Regions from separate parts of the Luteimonas sp. MC1782 genome, predicted to be linked through region 1. Evidence: predicted binding sites of a transcription regulator. Region 1 holds the regulator's gene; the other holds the start of a gene.
What was found. Region 1 encodes sigma-54, which starts transcription at its own class of promoters, with help from an activator protein. Its sites were predicted from a motif close to TGGCACGNGCNTTGC; they were not measured.
Positions count from the first base shown of each region.

Region 2: a site for sigma-54 is predicted at 3,901-3,915, ahead of glnA (type I glutamate--ammonia ligase). Genes of this name have one in related genera too.

Region 1 covers NZ_JACJFT010000001.1:1,441,732-1,450,967, forward strand. Annotated here, with positions in the region: gene murA (UDP-N-acetylglucosamine 1-carboxyvinyltransferase) at 1-2, opposite strand, end outside; gene H5368_RS06750 (BolA/IbaG family iron-sulfur metabolism protein) at 2-238, opposite strand; gene H5368_RS06755 (KpsF/GutQ family sugar-phosphate isomerase) at 365-1,372, shown strand; gene H5368_RS06760 (HAD-IIIA family hydrolase) at 1,383-1,931, shown strand; gene lptC (LPS export ABC transporter periplasmic protein LptC) at 1,928-2,488, shown strand; gene lptA (lipopolysaccharide transport periplasmic protein LptA) at 2,469-2,990, shown strand; gene lptB (LPS export ABC transporter ATP-binding protein) at 2,990-3,709, shown strand; gene H5368_RS06780 (RNA polymerase factor sigma-54) at 3,745-5,193, shown strand; gene raiA (ribosome-associated translation inhibitor RaiA) at 5,301-5,630, shown strand; gene H5368_RS06790 (PTS sugar transporter subunit IIA) at 5,657-6,124, shown strand; gene hprK (HPr(Ser) kinase/phosphatase) at 6,121-7,077, shown strand; gene rapZ (RNase adapter RapZ) at 7,074-7,943, shown strand; gene H5368_RS06805 (PTS sugar transporter subunit IIA) at 8,011-8,403, shown strand; gene H5368_RS06810 (HPr family phosphocarrier protein) at 8,416-8,685, shown strand; gene ptsP (phosphoenolpyruvate--protein phosphotransferase) at 8,685-9,236, shown strand, end outside.
Region 2 covers NZ_JACJFT010000001.1:1,938,861-1,948,096, reverse strand. Annotated here, with positions in the region: gene H5368_RS09090 (tetratricopeptide repeat protein) at 1-1,386, shown strand, start outside; gene H5368_RS09085 (YbhB/YbcL family Raf kinase inhibitor-like protein) at 1,407-2,015, shown strand; gene H5368_RS09080 (META and DUF4377 domain-containing protein) at 2,038-2,859, opposite strand; gene H5368_RS09075 (undecaprenyl-diphosphate phosphatase) at 2,928-3,722, opposite strand; gene glnA (type I glutamate--ammonia ligase) at 3,972-5,381, shown strand; gene H5368_RS09065 (N-acetylmuramoyl-L-alanine amidase) at 5,734-6,495, shown strand; gene H5368_RS09060 (YceI family protein) at 6,479-7,042, opposite strand; gene H5368_RS09055 (pirin family protein) at 7,093-7,800, opposite strand; gene H5368_RS09050 (YceI family protein) at 8,122-8,712, shown strand; gene H5368_RS09045 (ATP-binding protein) at 8,783-9,236, shown strand, end outside.

The sequences.
Region 1 (9,236 bases):
ATCAGGCGGTCCGCTGCTCGTCAGGGGTGTGGGTGCGCAGGGCGAGCGCATGGATCTCGTTGCCCATCAACGCGCCGAGCGTGGCGTACACCATGCGGTGACGGGCCAGCGGCAGGCGCCCGGCGAAGTCCGGGTGCACCACCAGCGCCTCGAAATGCACGCCGTCGTCGCCGCGGACCTCGACCCGGGCGCCAGGCAGTCCCTGCTCGATCAGCTTGCGGATGGTGTCTGCGTCCAAGGCGGTCGCTCCGGTCATGTGGGCACGTGGGGCGGTTGCCGGAGGCGTGCACGGCGGGTCGCCGGCCTCGCGGCAATCCGCGTAATATGAACACGATAGCGTAGCGGAAAAGGCCCCCGCCCGGAAATGCCCGACAGCAGCAACCAGACACCCGGCGCGGCGGCGGCGTACGACTTCGCGGCCAGTGGCCGGCGCGTGTTCGACATTGAACGCAAGGGCCTGGCGGCGGTGGCCGCGCGCATCGACGGCGATTTCTCGCGCGCCTGCACGCTGCTGCTCGCCTGCCGCGGCCGCGTGGTCTGCACCGGCATGGGCAAGTCCGGCCACATCGCGCGCAAGATCGCCGCCACCCTCGCCTCCACCGGCACGCCCGCCTTCTTCCTGCACCCGGGCGAAGCCGGCCACGGCGACCTCGGCATGGTCACCGATGCCGACGTGCTGCTCGCCCTGTCCTACTCCGGCGAGTCGGACGAAGTGCTGATGCTGCTGCCGGTGCTGAAACGCCAGGGCAACGCGCTGGTGTGCATGACCGGGCGCCCGCGCTCCACCCTGGCGCTGGCGGCCAGCGTGCACCTGGATGTCAGCGTGCCCGACGAGGCCTGTCCGCTGCACCTGGCGCCGACGGCGAGCACCACCGCCTCGCTGGCGATGGGCGACGCGCTGGCGGTCGCCCTGCTCGAAGCGCGCGGCTTCACCGCGGACGACTTCGCGCGATCGCACCCGGCCGGCGCGCTCGGCCGGCGCCTGCTGCTGCACATCGCCGACATCATGCACACCGGCGATGACGTGCCGCGCGTGCACGGCGACGCCACCCTCGGTGACGTGCTGGTGGAGATGAGCCGCAAGCGCCTGGGCATGAGCGCGGTGGTCGACGACGACGGCCGTCTGCTCGGCCTGTACACCGACGGCGACCTGCGCCGCACGCTGGCCGTGCCGGGCATCGACGTGCACGCGACGCGCATTGCCGGATTGATGACGCGCGCACCGGTGACGATCGACGCCGATGCCCTGGCCGTGGAAGCTGCACGCCTGATGGAGACACACAAGATCAACGGGCTGATGGTGGTGGATGGCGATGGCCGCGTGGTCGGCGCACTGAACATTCACGACCTGTTGCGCGCGCGCGTGGTCTGATCCGCCGCCCATGCCTCCCGCGCCCCCCGCCAGTGTTTCCTCCGACGTGCTCGCCCGCGCCGCCCGCGTGCGCCTTGCGTGTTTCGACGTGGACGGCACGCTGACCGACGGTCGCCTGTACATCGGCGAAGACGGCCGCGAGAGCAAGGCCTTCCACGTGCACGACGGCATGGGCCTGTCGCTGCTGCGCCGCGCCGGCATCACTGTCGCCTTCGTCACCGCGCGCGACAGCCGCGCCGCCGAATACCGCGCGCGCGACCTCGGCGTCGACGTCCACGTGGGCGTGAAGGACAAGCGCGCCTGCATCGAAGCGATGCGCGAGCGGCTGGGGCTCACCGCCACCCAGGTGGCGTTCATGGGCGACGACCTGACCGATCTCGAGGTACTGGGCGCGGTCGGATTTGCCGCGGCGCCCGGCGACGCGCATCCGTCCATCCTCGGCCACGTCCACTGGCAGGCCACGCGGCGCGGCGGCGAAGGCGCGGCGCGCGAGTTCTGCGACCTCGTGCTGGCCGCGATCGGTGCCGGCGCTGCGGGCGCCGGCGGCATGCCGCAATGACCTGGCGCACGCCCGTCACCCTGCTGCTGCTGGTGGCGGCGCTGGTGAGTGGCTGGTCAGCCTGGCGCCAGCGCGCCGGCGACGCGCCGGCGTCCGCCACCAGCCAGCGGCCGGACTACGTGCTGCAGGATTTCGAACTGGTCTCGCTCGACAGCGACGGCAAGGAGGCGTTCACGCTGCGTGCGCCTTCGCTCAAGCGCGACCCGCGCGACGGCACCATGGCGCTCGCGTCGCCGGTCTTCCTGCTGCCCGAGCGCGACGGCCTGTACTGGGACCTGCGCGCGCGCACCGGATGGATCAGCGCGGACAGCGAAGAGATGCGCCTGCGCGGCGACGTGCTGGCGGTCACCGACCCCGCCGGTGCGCGCGACATGCGCATGGAGACCGAAGAACTCGATGTCTTCCCGGGCACGCGACGGGCCCGCTCCGCCGTTGCCGTGACCGTCAGCCAGCCCGGCACTACAATGCGCGGCACCGGTATGGAAGCCGACCTGGCCGGAAAGCGCCTCCAGCTCCTCACCAAGGTACAGACCCGCTATGTCCCCACGCGCCGCTAGCCTCCTGACGGTCCTCGCCCTTGCGTGCGCGGGCTCCGCGTGGGCCAGGTCCAGCGACCGCAACCAGCCGATGGACATCGACTCCAGCACCATGGCCTGTTCGGTGGAGGACACCGGCGGTCCCTGCGTGTTCACCGGCAACGTGCACATCGTGCAGGGCACGCTCGACATCCGCGCCAGCAAGGCCGACGTGCGCCGCGGCGGCGACGACATCGAGAAGGTCATCCTCACCGGTGCGCCGGTGCGGTTGAAGCAGCAGCTCGACAGTGGCGGCGCGATCGACGCCAGCGCCCAGAACGTCGATTACGACCTGCGCACCGAGACGGTGGTGTTCACCGGCAATGTCGAACTCGTGCAGCCGGGGCGCGGCACGATGAGCGGCGCGCGCATCACCTACAACATGCGGACCGGCCAGGTGCAGGGCGCAGGCAGCGCGGCCGGTGGCCAGATCCGCACGCGCATCCTGCCCAAGGGCGCGAAGCCCTCGCCGGGTGGCGGCTGATGCTGGTCGCGGAGGGCCTGCGCAAGCGCTACGGCCAGCGCGAGGTCGTGCGCGAATTCGGCCTCACCCTCGATGCCGGCGAAGTCGTCGGCCTGCTCGGCCCGAACGGCGCGGGCAAGACCACCTGCTTCTACATGATCGTCGGCCTGGTGCCGGCCGACGCCGGCCGCATCGTCCTCGACGGCCGCGACATCACCGGCGAGCCCATGCACCGTCGCGCCCGCCTCGGCGTCGGCTACCTGCCGCAGGAACCCTCGGTGTTCCGCAAGCTCAGCGTCGCCGACAACATCATGCTGGTGCTCGAGCTGCGCGACGACCTCGACCGGCAGGGCCGCGAGGCCGAGCTGGCCAAGCTGATGGACGAGCTCCAGGTCACCCATGTCGCCGGCCAGGCCGGCGCCAGCCTGTCGGGTGGCGAGCGCCGCCGCGTCGAGATCGCGCGCGCGCTGGCCGCCAAGCCGCGGCTGATGCTGCTCGACGAACCCTTCGCCGGCGTCGATCCGATCTCGGTGGGCGAGATCCAGCGCATCGTGCGCCACCTCAAGAACCGCGGCATCGGCGTGCTCATCACCGACCACAACGTGCGCGAGACCTTGGGCATTTGCGACCGCGCGTATATCCTCAGTGATGGTGGCGTGCTCGCGCAGGGGGCTCCGGACGCGCTGCTGGCAAATCCCGACGTGCGCCGGGTCTATCTGGGGGACGCGTTCCGCCTGTAGCCGTCGCGCGTCGCCCGCCATGAACCGGGGACGCCGTGAAGCCTCGCCTGCAGACATCGTTGGGACAACAGCTGGTGCTCACGCCCCAGCTCCGCCAGGCATTGCACCTGCTGCAGCTGGCGACGCCCGAGCTCGAGGCCGAGATCAACGCGGCCGTCGAAAGCAATCCGCTGCTCGACTGGGAGGAGCCCGCCGCCGGCGGCGATGGCGATGCCGATGGCGTCCACGGCGAGGCGCACGATGGCGCCGGCACCGACACCGCGGCGGCGCGCGATGACGACCGCGGCGACGACGCCTGGCAGGACGATGGCGACGGCGCGTGGTCCGGGAGCGGCGGCGGTGGCGGCAGTGACGACGGCGACGGCGATGGCGACGCCTCGGAGCGCATCGCCCAGTCCGAGACACTGCGCGACCACCTGTCCTGGCAACTCAACCTGAGCCACCTGTCGCCGCGCGAAGTCGCGATCGGCGAGGCGATCGTCGATGCCATCGATGATGACGGCTACCTGCGCGAGCCGCTGGCCGCGATCGCCGAGGGCCTCGCGCCCGAGCTTGACTGCAGCGAAACCGAGGTCGCCTGCGTGCTGGACAAGGTCCAGCGCATGGATCCCACCGGCGTGGGCGCACGCGACCTCGGCGAATGCCTGCTGCTGCAGCTGGCCGCCCTGCCCGCCGACACGCCCGGCCTGGCGGGCGCACGCCGCGCCGTGTCCACCCTGATCGACCGCCTGCCCCGCCTCGGCGTGTCCGGACTGGCGGAAGCGCTGGGATGCGACGGGGCGGAGGCCGACACCGTCCTGCACCTCATCCGCAGCCTGGATCCGCGCCCCGGCGCGCAGGTGGGCGGCATGCCGCAGGACACCTACGTGGTGCCCGACTGCAGCATCGTCCGCCGCAACGGCATGTGGCGCGTGGTGCTGGCCGGCGGCAGCCACTCGCGGCTGACCATCCACCGCGGCTACGAGCAGATGCTGCAGCACGCCGCCGGCGCCGATGCCGGCTACCTGCGCGGGCGGCTGCAGGAAGCGCGCTGGCTCCTGAAGAACATCGAGGCGCGTGGCGAGACCCTGCTCAAGGTGGTGCGCTGCCTGGTGCGCGAGCAGTCGGGTTTCCTCGAATTCGGCGCGCAGGCATTGCGCCCGCTCACCCTGCGCGAAGTGGCGGCGCAGATCGGCATGCACGAGTCCACGGTCTCGCGCGCGGTCTCGCGCAAGTACGTGCACACGCCGCGCGGCACCCTGCCGCTGCGCGCGTTCTTTGCGTCCGGCATCGACACCGGCTCCGGCGGCGAGGCGTCCAGCACCGCCATCCAGGACATGATCCGCAAGCTGGTGGATGCCGAGGACCCGCGCAAGCCCCTGTCCGACGCGCGCCTGGCGGCAAGCCTGAAGGACAGCGGCGTGCCGGTGGCCCGGCGTACCGTGGCCAAGTACCGCGAGGCGCTGCACATCGCGTCATCGCACGAGCGCGTGCGCATCTCCTGAACGGCGATGCAACCTTTCCGGCCTACCGGCCGTGGGTTAACCTGTCCATGACCATCGCGCCGTCGACATGCGCGATGCTGGGTTCCCACCGAACGAGGAGGTTGCCGATGCGTATCGAGACCCATGGCCAGCAGATGGATGTCACACCTGCCCTGCGCGAGTACGTGGAGACCAAGCTCGGGAGGCTCTCCAAGCTCTACGATCCGCCGCTGGAAATGCGCACCCAGTTGAGCATCGACAAGCCCGACCACCTCGCCGAGGTCACCGTTTCGGTGTCCGGCAAGATGCTCCACGCCGATGCCCGCGCGGTCGACATGTACGCCGCGATCGATCTCCTCGCCGACAAGCTCGACCGCATGCTGGTGAAGGAAAAGAAGAAGCTCATCGACCAGCACCGCCGTGGCGGCAATCCGCTGCGTGACGGCGAGGTCGGCTGACGCCGCCACAGGGAGGGCCCGGGGGGATGCCTTACACCGACCTGCTGGCCGCCGAGCGCATCGTGCTGCTGTCGGCGCCCGGCACCCGCGACCAGGTGCTTGAAGCCGCCGCGCGCCTGCTGTGCAGCGCCGATCCCGCGGCCAGCGAGGCGCTGGCCGCCGGCCTGCGCGGGCGCGAGGCGGTCGGCAGCACCGCGATCGGCCACGGGGTGGCCATCCCCCACTGCCGCAGCGGCGCACATGCGGCCAGCGCGGCGTTCCTGAAGCTCTCGCCACCCGTGGACTTCGGCGCGCCCGACGGCGCGCCCGTCGACCTGGTGTTCGCCATGGGTGTGCCGGGCGGCAATGCGCAGCAGCACCTCGATACCCTCTCCGAACTCGCCACCCGTTTCGCCGATGCCGGCTTCCGCGACGCGCTGCGCGCCGCGCCCGACCTGCCGGCGTTGCGTGGCCTGCTGCTGCGCGACGCCGTCGCCGGACCTGCCACGCCATGAATGCCGCGATCACCGCGCGTGAACTTTTTGAGCAGCTGCGCGAGCGGCTGGGCCTGCGCTGGCTGTCGGGCCAGGAAGGCGCGGTGCGGCAGCTGGAAACGGTGGACACCGTTGCGCGACGCCCGTCGCTTGCCGGCTACCTCAACATCATCTATCCCAACAAGGTGCAGATACTCGGCTCGGAGGAGCTCGCCTGGCTGGACGGGCTGGATTCGCGCATGCGCTGGGAGACGTTGCAGCGCATCCTGCAGTACCGGCCGCTGGCGCTGGTGGTGAGCAAGGACCAGTCCTGTCCGCAGGACCTGCGTGAAATGGCCGAGGAGTCCGCCACTCCGCTGTGGTCGTCGCCGCGCCGCGGGCACGAACTGCTGAACCTGCTGCAGTACCACTTGGCCGGTGCGCTCGCGCCGCAGGTCACGCTGCATGGCGTGTTCATGGAGATCTATTCGGTGGGCGTGCTGATCACGGGCGAGTCGGGCACCGGCAAGAGCGAGCTGGCGCTCGAGCTGGTCACCCGCGGCCATCGCCTGGTGGCCGACGATGCCCCGCAGTTCGCACAGATCGCGCCCGACGTGCTCGACGGCACCTGTCCCGAACTCCTGCAGGATCTGCTCGAACTGCGCGGCCTGGGCGTGCTCAACATCCGCGAGATGTTCGGCGACACCGCAGTCAAGCGGAACAAGTACCTGCGCCTGGTGGTGCACCTGGCGCGCCCGGAATCCACCGCCGAGGTCCGCGACCCCAGTGGCATGGTGCGCCTGACCGGCGACCTCGGCTTCCGCCGCGTGCTAGACCTCGATGTCCCCATGATCACCCTTCCCGTCATGCCCGGCCGCAACCTCGCGGTGCTCACCGAAGCGGCGACCCGCACCCACATGCTGCGCGCGAAGGGTGCCGACCCTGCGGTCGCCTTCCTCGCACGCCATTCCAGGTTCCTCGAGGGTTCGTCGTGAGCGATGCCGGCCACTCCCTGCTGATCGTCAGCGGCATGTCGGGCAGCGGCAAGACGGTCGCGCTCAACACGTTCGAAGACATCGATTTCTACTGCGTCGACAACCTCCCGGCCGAACTGCTGCCCGATTTCGTGCGCAGCGCCACGCATCCCGAGCGCGCCTCGCAGAAGCTCGCGGTGGGCATCGACGTGCGCAGCCGCGGCGACCTCGCCAACCTCCCGGAGTGGCTGTCGGCGGTCGGCGCGATGGGCCTCGATCCCAGGCTGGTGTTCTTCGATACCCGCAACGACGTGCTGCTCAAGCGCTACTCCGACACGCGCCGCCGCCACCCGCTGACCCGCCTGGGGCTGGCGCTGAACGACGCGATCTCGCTCGAGCGCCAGGTGCTCAAGCCGCTGCGCACGCAGGCCGACGTGATCATCGACACCAGCGAGCTCAACGTGCACCAGCTGCGCCGGCGCGTGCTCACCGAGCTCGGGCTTGCGATGGATTCATCGCTGTCGCTGCTGTTCGAGTCCTTCGCCTACCGCCACGGCGTGCCGCAGGACGCGGATTTCGTGTTCGACGCGCGCGCCCTGCCCAACCCGCACTGGGACGCGCGGCTGCGGCCGCTGTCCGGGCGCGACGACGGCGTGCGCGAGTACCTGGAGGCGCAGCCTGACGTGCTGGAGTACCGCAAGCACGTCTCCGACTTCCTCGACATCTGGCTGCCGCGCATGCGTTCGTCGACGCGCAGCTACGTCACCATCGCGTTCGGCTGCACCGGGGGCCGCCACCGCTCGGTCTACCTCGCCGAGGCGATGGCCGCGCACGCGCGCGCGCAGGGCTGGCACGAGGTCGCCACCCACCACCGCGAGCTCGATTGAGCCTTCCGGCCATCGATCGGCGCGCCGGCGCTTCCTGACGGTCATCCGCCTCTGCTAATTTGTGCCGATGACAGTCGGCATCCTCCTGGTCACCCACGAAGGCATCGGTACCGCGCTCGCCGCGGTGGCGACCACCCTGTTGCGCACGCTGCCATTGCGCGTCGAGGTCTTCGAGGTGCCGTTCGAGGGCGATCCGGATGCGCTGCTGCCACAGGCGAGCGCGGCCCTGCGCCGGGCGGACGGCGGCGACGGCGTGCTGGTGCTGACCGACCTGTATGGCGCCACGCCAAGCAACCTCGCCGCGCGCCTGGCGCGCCTGGGTACGCCGGTGCGGCGCATCTCCGCGCTCAGCCTGCCCATGCTGCTGCGCGTCCTCAACTATCCCGAGCTCCCGCTCGACGACCTGCCCGCGGTGGCCGCCGCCGGCGCGCGCAATGGAGTGCTCCACGATGACGCATGAGGCAAGGTAGCCATGATCGAGCGCGAACTGCTGGTTTCCAACAAGCTCGGGCTGCACGCCCGCGCCACCGCCAAGCTGGTGCAGGCGCTGTCGGGCTACGCCTGCAACGTCACCCTCACGGCGAAGGGCCGCGAGGTGAACGCCAAGAGCATCATGGGCGTGATGCTGCTGGCCGCCGGGCCCGGCACCGCCGTGCTGCTGCGCACCGATGGCGTTGACGAGGAGGCGGCGGCGGACGACGTCGCCGCCCTGTTCGAGCGGCGCTTCGACGAGGACAGCTGATGCGCAGGGAGTTGCCCGGCCACGGCGCATCGCGGGGCAATGCCCTCGGGCGCGCCCGGGTGCGCCAGCCGCATGCGCTGGTGGTCGCTGAGGAGCACATCGGCGTCGCCGACGTGCCCGGCGAGCTCGCGCGCCTGCACCAGGCGCTGGATGCCGTGCGCGAGGAGCTGCGCATGATGCGCTCGCGGCTGCACGGCGCGCTGGCCCAGGAGGTGGGCGAGTTCCTCGACCTGCACGCCCTGCTGCTTGACGACCCCGAACTCCTGCAAGGCCTCGACGACCTGATCGCCAAGGGACTGTACGGCGCCGACTATGCCCTGCGCCTGCAGCGCGACCGCCTGGCCGCGGTGTTCGAGGGCATGGACGATCCCTATTTCCGCAGCCGCATCGAGGACATCGACCACGTCATCCGCCGCGTGCACGCCGTGCTGCACCAGCACGACGCCACCGTCGATGGCGTGGCCGGCGAGATCCTGGTCAGCGACGCGCTCGCGCCGTCGGAAGTGGCGCGGCTGCAGTCGCAGGGCGTGCTGGGCATCGTCACCTCGGGC
Region 2 (9,236 bases), 500 kb from region 1:
GCCGACCCGGCAACCGCGACCACCGCGCTGCGTCGGTTTGCCGGCGAACTCAATCTTGCCGCGGGACGCAACGAGCGCGCCCTGCCGCTGCTGCAGGGTGCGCTTGCGGACAATCCAGGCGACCAGCGCACGGTGTCCGCACTGACCGAGGCCTGGCGCCGGATGGGTCTGGCGCAGGATGCGCGCCGCACGCTCGACGCGGCACTCGCCACGTCGCCCGACATCGATGCGCTGTGGCACGCGCGCATGGTGTTCATGAGCGACCTCGACGAGGGCGACGCCCTGGTCGCACGTTGGCGCGAGACGCTGCCTGCGTCGCTCGCGGCCCTTGAAGCCGAAATGACCCTGCACCTGAGCAACGCCCGCAGCGACGAGGCGGAGAACGTCGCGCGCGCGATCGCCGAGCTGGCGCCGGGCCACGAACACGCCGGCCTGCGCCTGCTCCTGGGCGAGGTGCGACGCGCGCCGAAGGACGCCATCGCCCGCATCGAGGAGATGCTCCTCCAGGGCGGGCTTGCGCCGCAGCGCCAACAGTTGCTCCACGAATGGCGCGCGCTGGCGTTCGACGCCCTCGACCAGCCCGAGTCGACGGTTGCGCTGTGGACCGCCCAGCATCGCGTGGTGATGGATGAGCGCCTGCCGCTGCCCGAGCTCACCGCGCCGCGCACCGACTGGCCGGAACGCGCGCAGCCGACGGGCAAGGAAGCGCCGGTGGCGTTCCTCGTCGGTGCCCCCGGTTCGCTCGTGGAGCGCCTGGCGGCAATCCTGTCGGGCAGCCTGACCACGTTCCGTGGCGATCGTTTTGGTCCCTCGGCACCGCCGGATGCGCTGCAGCACTACAGCACGCCGCTCCGCCTGGCGTCGCGGGAGCTGTCACCGGGCAACGTCGCATCGAGCTGGCAGATGGCGTTGCCCGCGCGCGGCATCAAGGCCGACGTGGTCGACTGGCTGCTGTGGTGGGACAACGCGCTGGTGGCCCTGCTGCGTGACCAGCTGCCGCAGGCCAGGCTGGTCGTCGCCCTGCGCGACCCGCGCGACATGCTGCTCGACTGGCTCGCATTCGGCGCGGCCACGCCGATGCGCATCGAGTCCCCGCGGCTTGCCGCGGAGTGGCTCGCGGCGTCGCTTGTCCAGGTGGCCGACCTGCACGAACAGGACCTGGTGCCGCACAGCCTGGTGCGCATGGACGACATCGCCGACAAGCCGCGGGCCGTGGCCGGACTGCTCGGTGATGCGCTGGGCATCAGCCTGCCGACGCCTCCGCCCGGACTGTTCGGCACCGACCGCCTTCCGGCCGGTCGCTGGCGCAGCTACGCCGGTCCGCTGGCCGGGGAATTCGCGATCCTCCAGCCGGTGGCGCGCCGCCTGGGCTATCCGGAATCCTGACACCCGCGGAGGACAACCCCATGCAGATCAGCAGCGACGACTTCCAGCACGGCCAGCCGATCGGCGTCGACTTCGCCCTCGGTGCGGCCGACGGCTTCGGCGGCAACCGCAATCCGCAGCTGTCGTGGCGTGACGCGCCAGCGGGCACGCGGTCCTTCGCGCTGCTGTGCATCGACACCGACGCGCCCACCGATGCCGCGCTGGTCGGCGCGCCAGGCGTGGAGATCCCGGTGGAACACCCGCGCGGTGACTTCATCCACTGGGTGATGGTGGACATCCCGGCCGATGTCGGCGACATCGCCACCGGCAGCTGCAGCAACGGCGTGGATGCCCGCGGCAAGCGTGCGCCGGCCGGTCCGGCGGGCGCGCGCCAAGGGCTCAACGACTACACCGGCTGGTTTGCGGGCAACGCCGACATGGCCGGTGACTGGTTTGGCTACGACGGCCCGTACCCGCCGGCCAACGACCTGCGCGGGCACCGCTATTTCTTCCGTGTGTTCGCGCTCGACGTGGCGAGCCTCGGCGTTGGCGACCGCTTCACCGGCGGCGATGCGCTGCGCGCCATGCAGGGCCACGTGCTGGCCGAAGCCGCGACCTGGGGCAGCTACAGCCTGCACGCCGCGGCCTGACGCCACGGCGCGCGCGGCGGCGTCAGTCGGCCGGCACCAGTTCCGACTCGACCACCATGTCGAGCACATAGGCGACCGCCGACGCGTCGGCGGGCACGTCCCTGCGCTGATAGCGATCCAGGCGCACCACGGTGCGGGTGCCTGCCCGGTGGTCGTAGCCCTCGATCTCCTGGTACAGCGGCCCCCACGCGCCGGCGCCCGTGCGCAGGCCAGCGGCGTCGTACTGCAGCTCGCGGACCTGCAGGCAGCGGGAGTCCGGCATCACCGGGTGATGGCAGTCGACGCGCTCGGCGGCGACTTCGAGGAACACGCGCTCCGGCGCCATGCCGAATCGGGTCTGCGCCGTGGCTGTGCCGATGAAGGCAAGGGTGTCGCCAGCGGCATTGACCAGTTCCAGGCGCGGCGGGTCACCGGCGACCAGGGTCACCGCATGGTCGCCGGCCAGGCGCGTTCCGGCCGCGCGCTCCATCGCCATCAGCGCGGCGTCGGCGCAGGCCATCTGCGTGCTGATCAGCTGCCCGATCGCCAGGCGGGCGCCGGCGAGCGCCGCTTCGCCGCCCATGCGGTTGCAGGTGTTGCCCACCGCGACCCGGCCGTCGGCGAAATCGAGCTGCAGCGGCTTGTCGGGATTGGCGAACAGGGGCTCCATGCGGCGGCCGTCGGCGCTGGTCGCGGCGTCGAGGTGCCAGTGGTGGGCCGCGAGTGTGCCGGCCAAGCCGCGCGCCGGAGTGGCCGCGGTGTCGCCGACAGGCGTCGGCGCGACCCGGGGCGGCGACGCGTCATGCGGCGCCGGGGTACAGGCGGCGAGCGCCAGCGGAAGGACAAGGATCAGCAGCGGCTTCATGGTGTGCTCCATGGACGTGGGCCAGGTTCAACGCCCGGGTGGCCGCGATGGGGTTGCGGCAAGCGCGGTCAGTCGCCGGTCGGCAGCCACAGCAGCAGCGCGGCACCGAGCAGGATGCGGTAGACCGCGAAGCCGGTGAAACGGTGGTGCTCGATGTAGCCGAGCAGCCACTTCACCACCAGGAATCCGGTCACCGTGGCGGCCGCGAAGGCGATGCCGACGTCGGCCCAGTTCTCGCCGCCGACCGCGCCCTCCTGCACCAGCTCCAGGAACGTGTAGGCGCTGGCGGCGAACATGGTCGGGATGCCCACCAGGAACACGAATTCCGCCGCCGCAGGGCGGCGGTTGAGGCCGAACAGCATGGCGATGAAGATCGCCGCCGCCGAGCGCGAGGTGCCGGGGAAGACGCCCGCGACCACCTGCGCCAGGCCCACCAGGATGGCCACGGTCCAGGTCACGTCGATGCTCTCCGGCCGGCGTTCGGCCACCCGCTCCGCGACCAGCATCCACACGCCGCCGATCACCAGCGCCCAGGCGATCGGGGTCACGGTCTCGGGCAGCTCCCAGCCCAGCAGGCGCACCGGCAGGCCGACGATCGCGGTGACCAGGAACGCGGTGGCGAGCTTCAGCGCGTAGTCTCGGTGGCGGGCCTCGCCAAGCCCGGTGGCCAGGGCCCAGATGCGCTCGCGGAACACCAGCGTGATCGCCAGGATCGCGCCGGCCTGGATGACGATGTTGAAGAAGTCCGAGCGCGCGCCCAGCCAGTACTGGGCGATCAGCAGGTGCCCGGTGCTCGAAATCGGCAGGAATTCGGTGAGGCCTTCAAGGATGCCCAGCAGCAGGGCGGCCAGCGGATCGGTCATCGGCGCGGAGTTCCGTGAATGGGTGGCATGGCGCGCGGACACAATGCGCGGCGCGGCGGCAGCATAGCGGAAGCGTTACGCACCAATCAGGTGCACGAAGCCGTGTTTATCGGCCTGTCTTGGTGCAATGTGTCACCAGCCCTGGCTGGAATCCCAGAAAATTCAATTGCTTGCGGGTTGGCATGCGGCTTGCGTCGATCAACGGGTCAGGGTCGCCCGCGACCCATCCCAATGCCCCAGGAGCCTGCCATGTCCCTCGAACACGTCGAAAAGCTGATCAAGGACCACAAGGTCGAATTCGTCGACCTGCGTTTCACCGACATGCGTGGCGTCCAGCACCACGTGACCTTCCCGACTTCGATCGTCGAACCGGCGCTGTTCGAGGACGGCAAGATGTTCGACGGTTCCAGCATTGGTGGCTGGCGCGGCATCCACCAGTCCGACATGGTGCTGCTGCCCGACGGCAACAGCGCGTTCCTCGATCCGTTCACCGCCGATCCGACGCTGGTGATCACCTGCGACGTGCTCGACCCCACCACCATGCAGGCCTACAACCGCGACCCGCGCGGCATCGCGCGCCGCGCCGAGGCCTACCTCAAGTCGAGTGGCATCGCCGAACAGGCGTTCTTCGGCCCCGAGCCCGAGTTCTTCATCTTCGACTCGGTGCGCTACGCCAACGACATGGGCCACACCTTCTTCCACGTCGATTCGGAAGAGGCCGCGTGGAACTCCGGCCGCGAGTACGAAGGCGGCAACACCGGCTACCGTCCGGGCGTGAAGGGCGGCTATTTCCCGGTGGCGCCGCTCGACTCGCTGCACGACATCCGCGCCGAGATGTGCAAGACGCTCGAAGCCGTCGGCATCGAAGTGGAAGTGCACCACCATGAAGTCGCCAACGCCGGCCAGTGCGAGATCGGCACCAAGTTCAGCTCGCTGGTGCAGAAGGCCGACGAACTGCTGACCATGAAGTACATCGTCAAGAACGTGGCGCACCGCAACGGCAAGACCGCCACCTTCATGCCCAAGCCGCTGGTCGGCGACAACGGCAGCGGCATGCACGTGCACCAGTCGCTGGCCAAGGGCGGGGTGAACCTGTTCTCCGGCGACGGCTACGGCGGCCTGAGCCAGACCGCGCTGTGGTACATCGGCGGCGTGTTCAAGCACGCGCGCGCCATCAACGCGTTCGCCAATTCCAGCACCAACAGCTACAAGCGCCTGGTGCCGGGCTTCGAGGCGCCGGTGATGCTGGCCTACTCGGCCTCCAACCGCTCGGCGAGCTGCCGCATCCCGTACGTGTCCAACCCGAAGGCGCGCCGCATCGAGTTCCGCTTCCCGGATCCGATGAACTCCGGCTACCTGATCTTCACCGCGCTGATGATGGCGGGCCTCGACGGCATCAAGAACCAGATCGACCCGGGTGGCCCGAGCGACAAGGACCTCTACGACCTGCCGCCGGAAGAGGCCAAGGGCATTCCGACCGTCTGCCATTCGCTCGACCAGGCGCTGGAAGCGCTCGACGCCGACCGCGAGTTCCTCAAGGCCGGTGGGGTGATGAGCGACGACTTCATCGACGCCTACATCGCGCTGAAGATGAAGGAAGTCACCGCGTTCCGCGCCGCCACGCATCCGCTCGAGTACCAGATGTATTACGCGATCTGATTCGTCGGCGCGGGTGCCGGATGCCAATGCCCTTGAGGACTCATGTCCCCCGGCGATGGCCTGGCGGCCATCGCCTCCTCCTTGACTTCGCCCTCAAGGGCATTGGCACCCGGTACGTCGCAGCGCGCGGTGGTGGGAGGAGCAAGTGCCACAGCCTGCGATCTGGCGGATGCTTTTCGTTACCCGCGGGCTGCGCGGAGCCCCGAAGTGGCCGTGAGGCCTTCGCGGGGAAGTCAAGGAGGAGGCATCCGCCGCCAGGCGGATGCCGGGGGACATGAGCCGCGAAGGCCTCGCGGCCACCTCAGGGCCCTGCACGGTTGCATTGCGCGGCGATCACGGGTTCGATTGCCTCATGAACATCAAACCTCTTGCGGCAGTCCTTTGCCTCGCCCTGCTCGCCGGCTGCGCCCACCAGGCACCGCGCAACCCGCTGGCGACCTGGGTGCCTTCGCCGAATCATGACGAGCGCCGCCCGGTGATCATCGTGCTGCACTACACCGAGCAGGACTCGGTGGAGCAGAGCCTGCTCACGCTGCGCACGCGCAACAGCGGCGGGCCGGTGAGTTCGCATTACCTGGTCGGCGACGACGGCGGGATCTACCAGCTGGTCGCGGACGGCCATCGCGCCTGGCACGCCGGCGGCGGCAGCTGGGGCACCATCACCGACCTCAACTCGGCCTCGATCGGCATCGAGATCGACAACGACGGCGTCGAGGACTTCACGGACGCGCAGGTGGATGCCCTGCTGCGCCTGCTCGACGACCTCACCACGCGGCTGCGCATTCCCCGCAGCCAGGTGATCGGCCATTCCGACCTGGCCCCGTCGCGCAAGATCGATCCCGGCACGCGGTTCCCGTGGCGGCGGCTGGCCGAGGCCGGCTTCGGCATCTGGCCGGCCGACGATGCGCCGGCCGCGCCGGAAGGCTTCGACCCCCTGCAGGCGCTGCGCCTGCTGGGCTATCCGCTCGACCAGCCCGAGGCGACCATCCGTGCGTTCCGCATTCGCTTCCGCGGCGATGCCGGCAGCGTGCTGGATGCCGAGGACCATCGCATCCTGCACGCGCTGACGCGGCCGGACGGCGCCGGCCTGCTGACGCCTACTTCGCTGCAGTGAACCGGACGCGGGTCGAGATCGCGACCTCGTCCGGGATCATGCCGGTGTCGGCCCAGTCGCCACCGCCCACGCCGAACGCCAGGCGCTTGACCACCGCGTTGCCGGACAGCAGCGGCTGCGCGCCGGGCGTCCAGGTGAAGGTAAGCGTGACCGGCTTGCTGACGCCGCGCAGGCTGAGCGTTCCGTCGGCGGCGTAGCGGTTGCCGCCGAGGCTGCGGAAGCCGCTCGCGGTGTAGCGTGCCTGCGCGAAGCTGGCGATGTCGAAGAAGTCCTTGCTGACCAGGGTGGAGTCGCGGTCGGCGTTGCCGGTCACGGTGCCCGCCAGCGGGATCAGCACGTCGAGCTTCGCCGCGGCGGGCGCGGCGGGGTCGAAGCTCAGGGTGGTGGTGAAGCGCGGGAACTGCCCGCTGAAGGTTTCGCCGTCGTACTCGCTGGCAAACGTCAGCGCGGAGCCAGCGGCCTGGACGTAGTCGGCGGCGGCAGCGGGTGCGGCGAAGCCGAGGGCCGCGGCAAGCGCGAGCGGCAGGATGATGTGGCTGGAACGCATGGCGATCTCCGGAAGGTTGCGGCCGCGGCGCGGGTTGCGCCGTGGCGATGTCAGTGGATGCGTGGCAGGTCGAACACGAGGACCTCGGCGCCCACGCCGTGCGCGATCTCGATCCGCGGCTCGTCGGCGTACAGCAGGGCATCGCCGGCGACCAGCGGGTAGCCATTGACCGTCACCTCGCCGCGCGCGACATGCACGTACGCCAGCCGACCGGCGGCGATCTCCTGGACCGCCGTCTCGTCGCCATCGAACAGGCCTGCGGACATGGTGGCATCCTGATGCAGGGTCACTGAACCGTCGCGCCCGTCAGGGCTGGCGACCAGCCGCAGGCGGCCGCGCTTGTCGGCCTCGGGGAAGGCCTTCTGCTCGTAGCCCGGCGCGAGGCCGCGCGCCGACGGGATGATCCAGATCTGCAGGAAATGGGTGCTGCGCCCGCGTTCGTGGTTGTACTCGGAGTGCGCCACGCCGGTGCCCGCGCTCATGCGCTGCACCTCGCCGGGGACGATGGTGCCGTCGTTGCCCATGGAATCCTTGTGCGCCAGCGCGCCGTCCAGCACGTAGCTGATGATCTCCATGTCCTGGTGGGAATGGGTGCCGAAGCCCTGGCCGGCCTGGATGCGGTCCTCGTTGATGACCCGCAGCGGGCCCCAGTGGACGTGCGCGGGGTCGGAATAGCCGGCAAACGAGAAGCTGTGCCAGGAGTCGAGCCAGCCATGGTTGGCGTGGCCGCGGGCCTTGGCGGGGCGAAGGGTGATCATGGGTGCCTCCAATGTCGGGCGTCGGGCGGTGCGCCGCGCTGGGAGCAAGTCTGGTTGAATCCAAAATCAGAATAAAGGCAATATAAATGGTGATAAGTCAACAAATTTGGAACGATCTCCGCTGCCAAGGCGTAGCGGGGCCACGAAGCGCATTCAAGTGAGTGTTCCAAATATGTGACGATTAGTGTCTTTGTTGATGATAGACGACAGCGTTCAGAACGATAGACTTCACCGGCACCGAAGGACGTGGACGCATGGCGTTCCCATTTCCGTAACGGCACCGATGATCATCATCCAACCAGATTTCCCGGAGACCCAGACATGACCACCACCTTCAAGCGCATCCTCCTCGCCGGCGCGCTGTCGCTCGCCACCGCCAGCGTGTTTGCCGCGCCGGTCACCTACAAGATGGACCCCGCGCACACCGACGTGATCGCGCAGTGGAGCCACTTCGGCTATTCCAACCCGATCGCCCATTTCGGCAATGTCGACGGCACCATCGTCTATGACGCCGACAACATCGCCGCGTCCAGCGTCGAGGTCACCCTGCCGATGAGCGGCATGTCCTCGCACGTGGCCAAGTTCGACGAGCACCTGCGCAGCGCCGAGCTGTTCGACGTCGCCAACTTCCCGGAAGCGACCTTCAAGAGCAGCAAGGTGGAGTCCGCCGGCGAGGGCAAGCTCACCATCACCGGTGACCTGACCATCAAGGGGGTGACCAGGCCGGTCGTGCTGGCCGCGACCATCAACAAGGTGGCCGACCACCCGATGAGCAAGCAGCCCAGCGCGGGCTTCGACGCCACCGCCAGCTTCAAGCGCTCCGACTTCGGCCTGGGCCTGTACGCGCCGGCGGTGAGCGACGAAGTACAGATCCGCATCACCACTGAAGCCTCGGTGCCCAAGGCGAAGTAAGCGGCGCCGCACGGAACGACCGCCGGCGTGGCACTCGCGCCGGCGGCCGGGTTTGCACTAGATTGGTGCAATGACCGGACTCAGTCCCGCCCACGACACCCTCGCCACCCCGCTGCTGCTTGCGGATGCCGAAGGCGTGGTGGTGGCGGGCAATCGCGCCTGCGCGCAATGGCTGGGCGTCGGCGCCAAGCGCCTGCCCGGCCTGCCGCTGGCCGCGCTGGAACATGGCGATGACCGCCTGCAGCGCGCGCTGCACGCACACGGCCCTGGCGAAACCGTACGCCTGCCGCGGATGCCCCTGGCGTTCCCGGGCGCCGCGGCGCATTTCGCCGACGCCTGGCTGACGGCCCGGGACGACGGCGGCTGGCTGCTGGAAGCACATCCGGTCGACGAGTTCGGCGGCGGCGATCCGGTCGCGGCCCTGCCGTCGGCGCTGTCGGCCGCGCTCCGCGGACTCGCCCATGAGCTGCGCAACCCGCTTGCCGGCCTGAAGGGCGCGGCCCAGCTGCTCGCGCGCCGCGTCG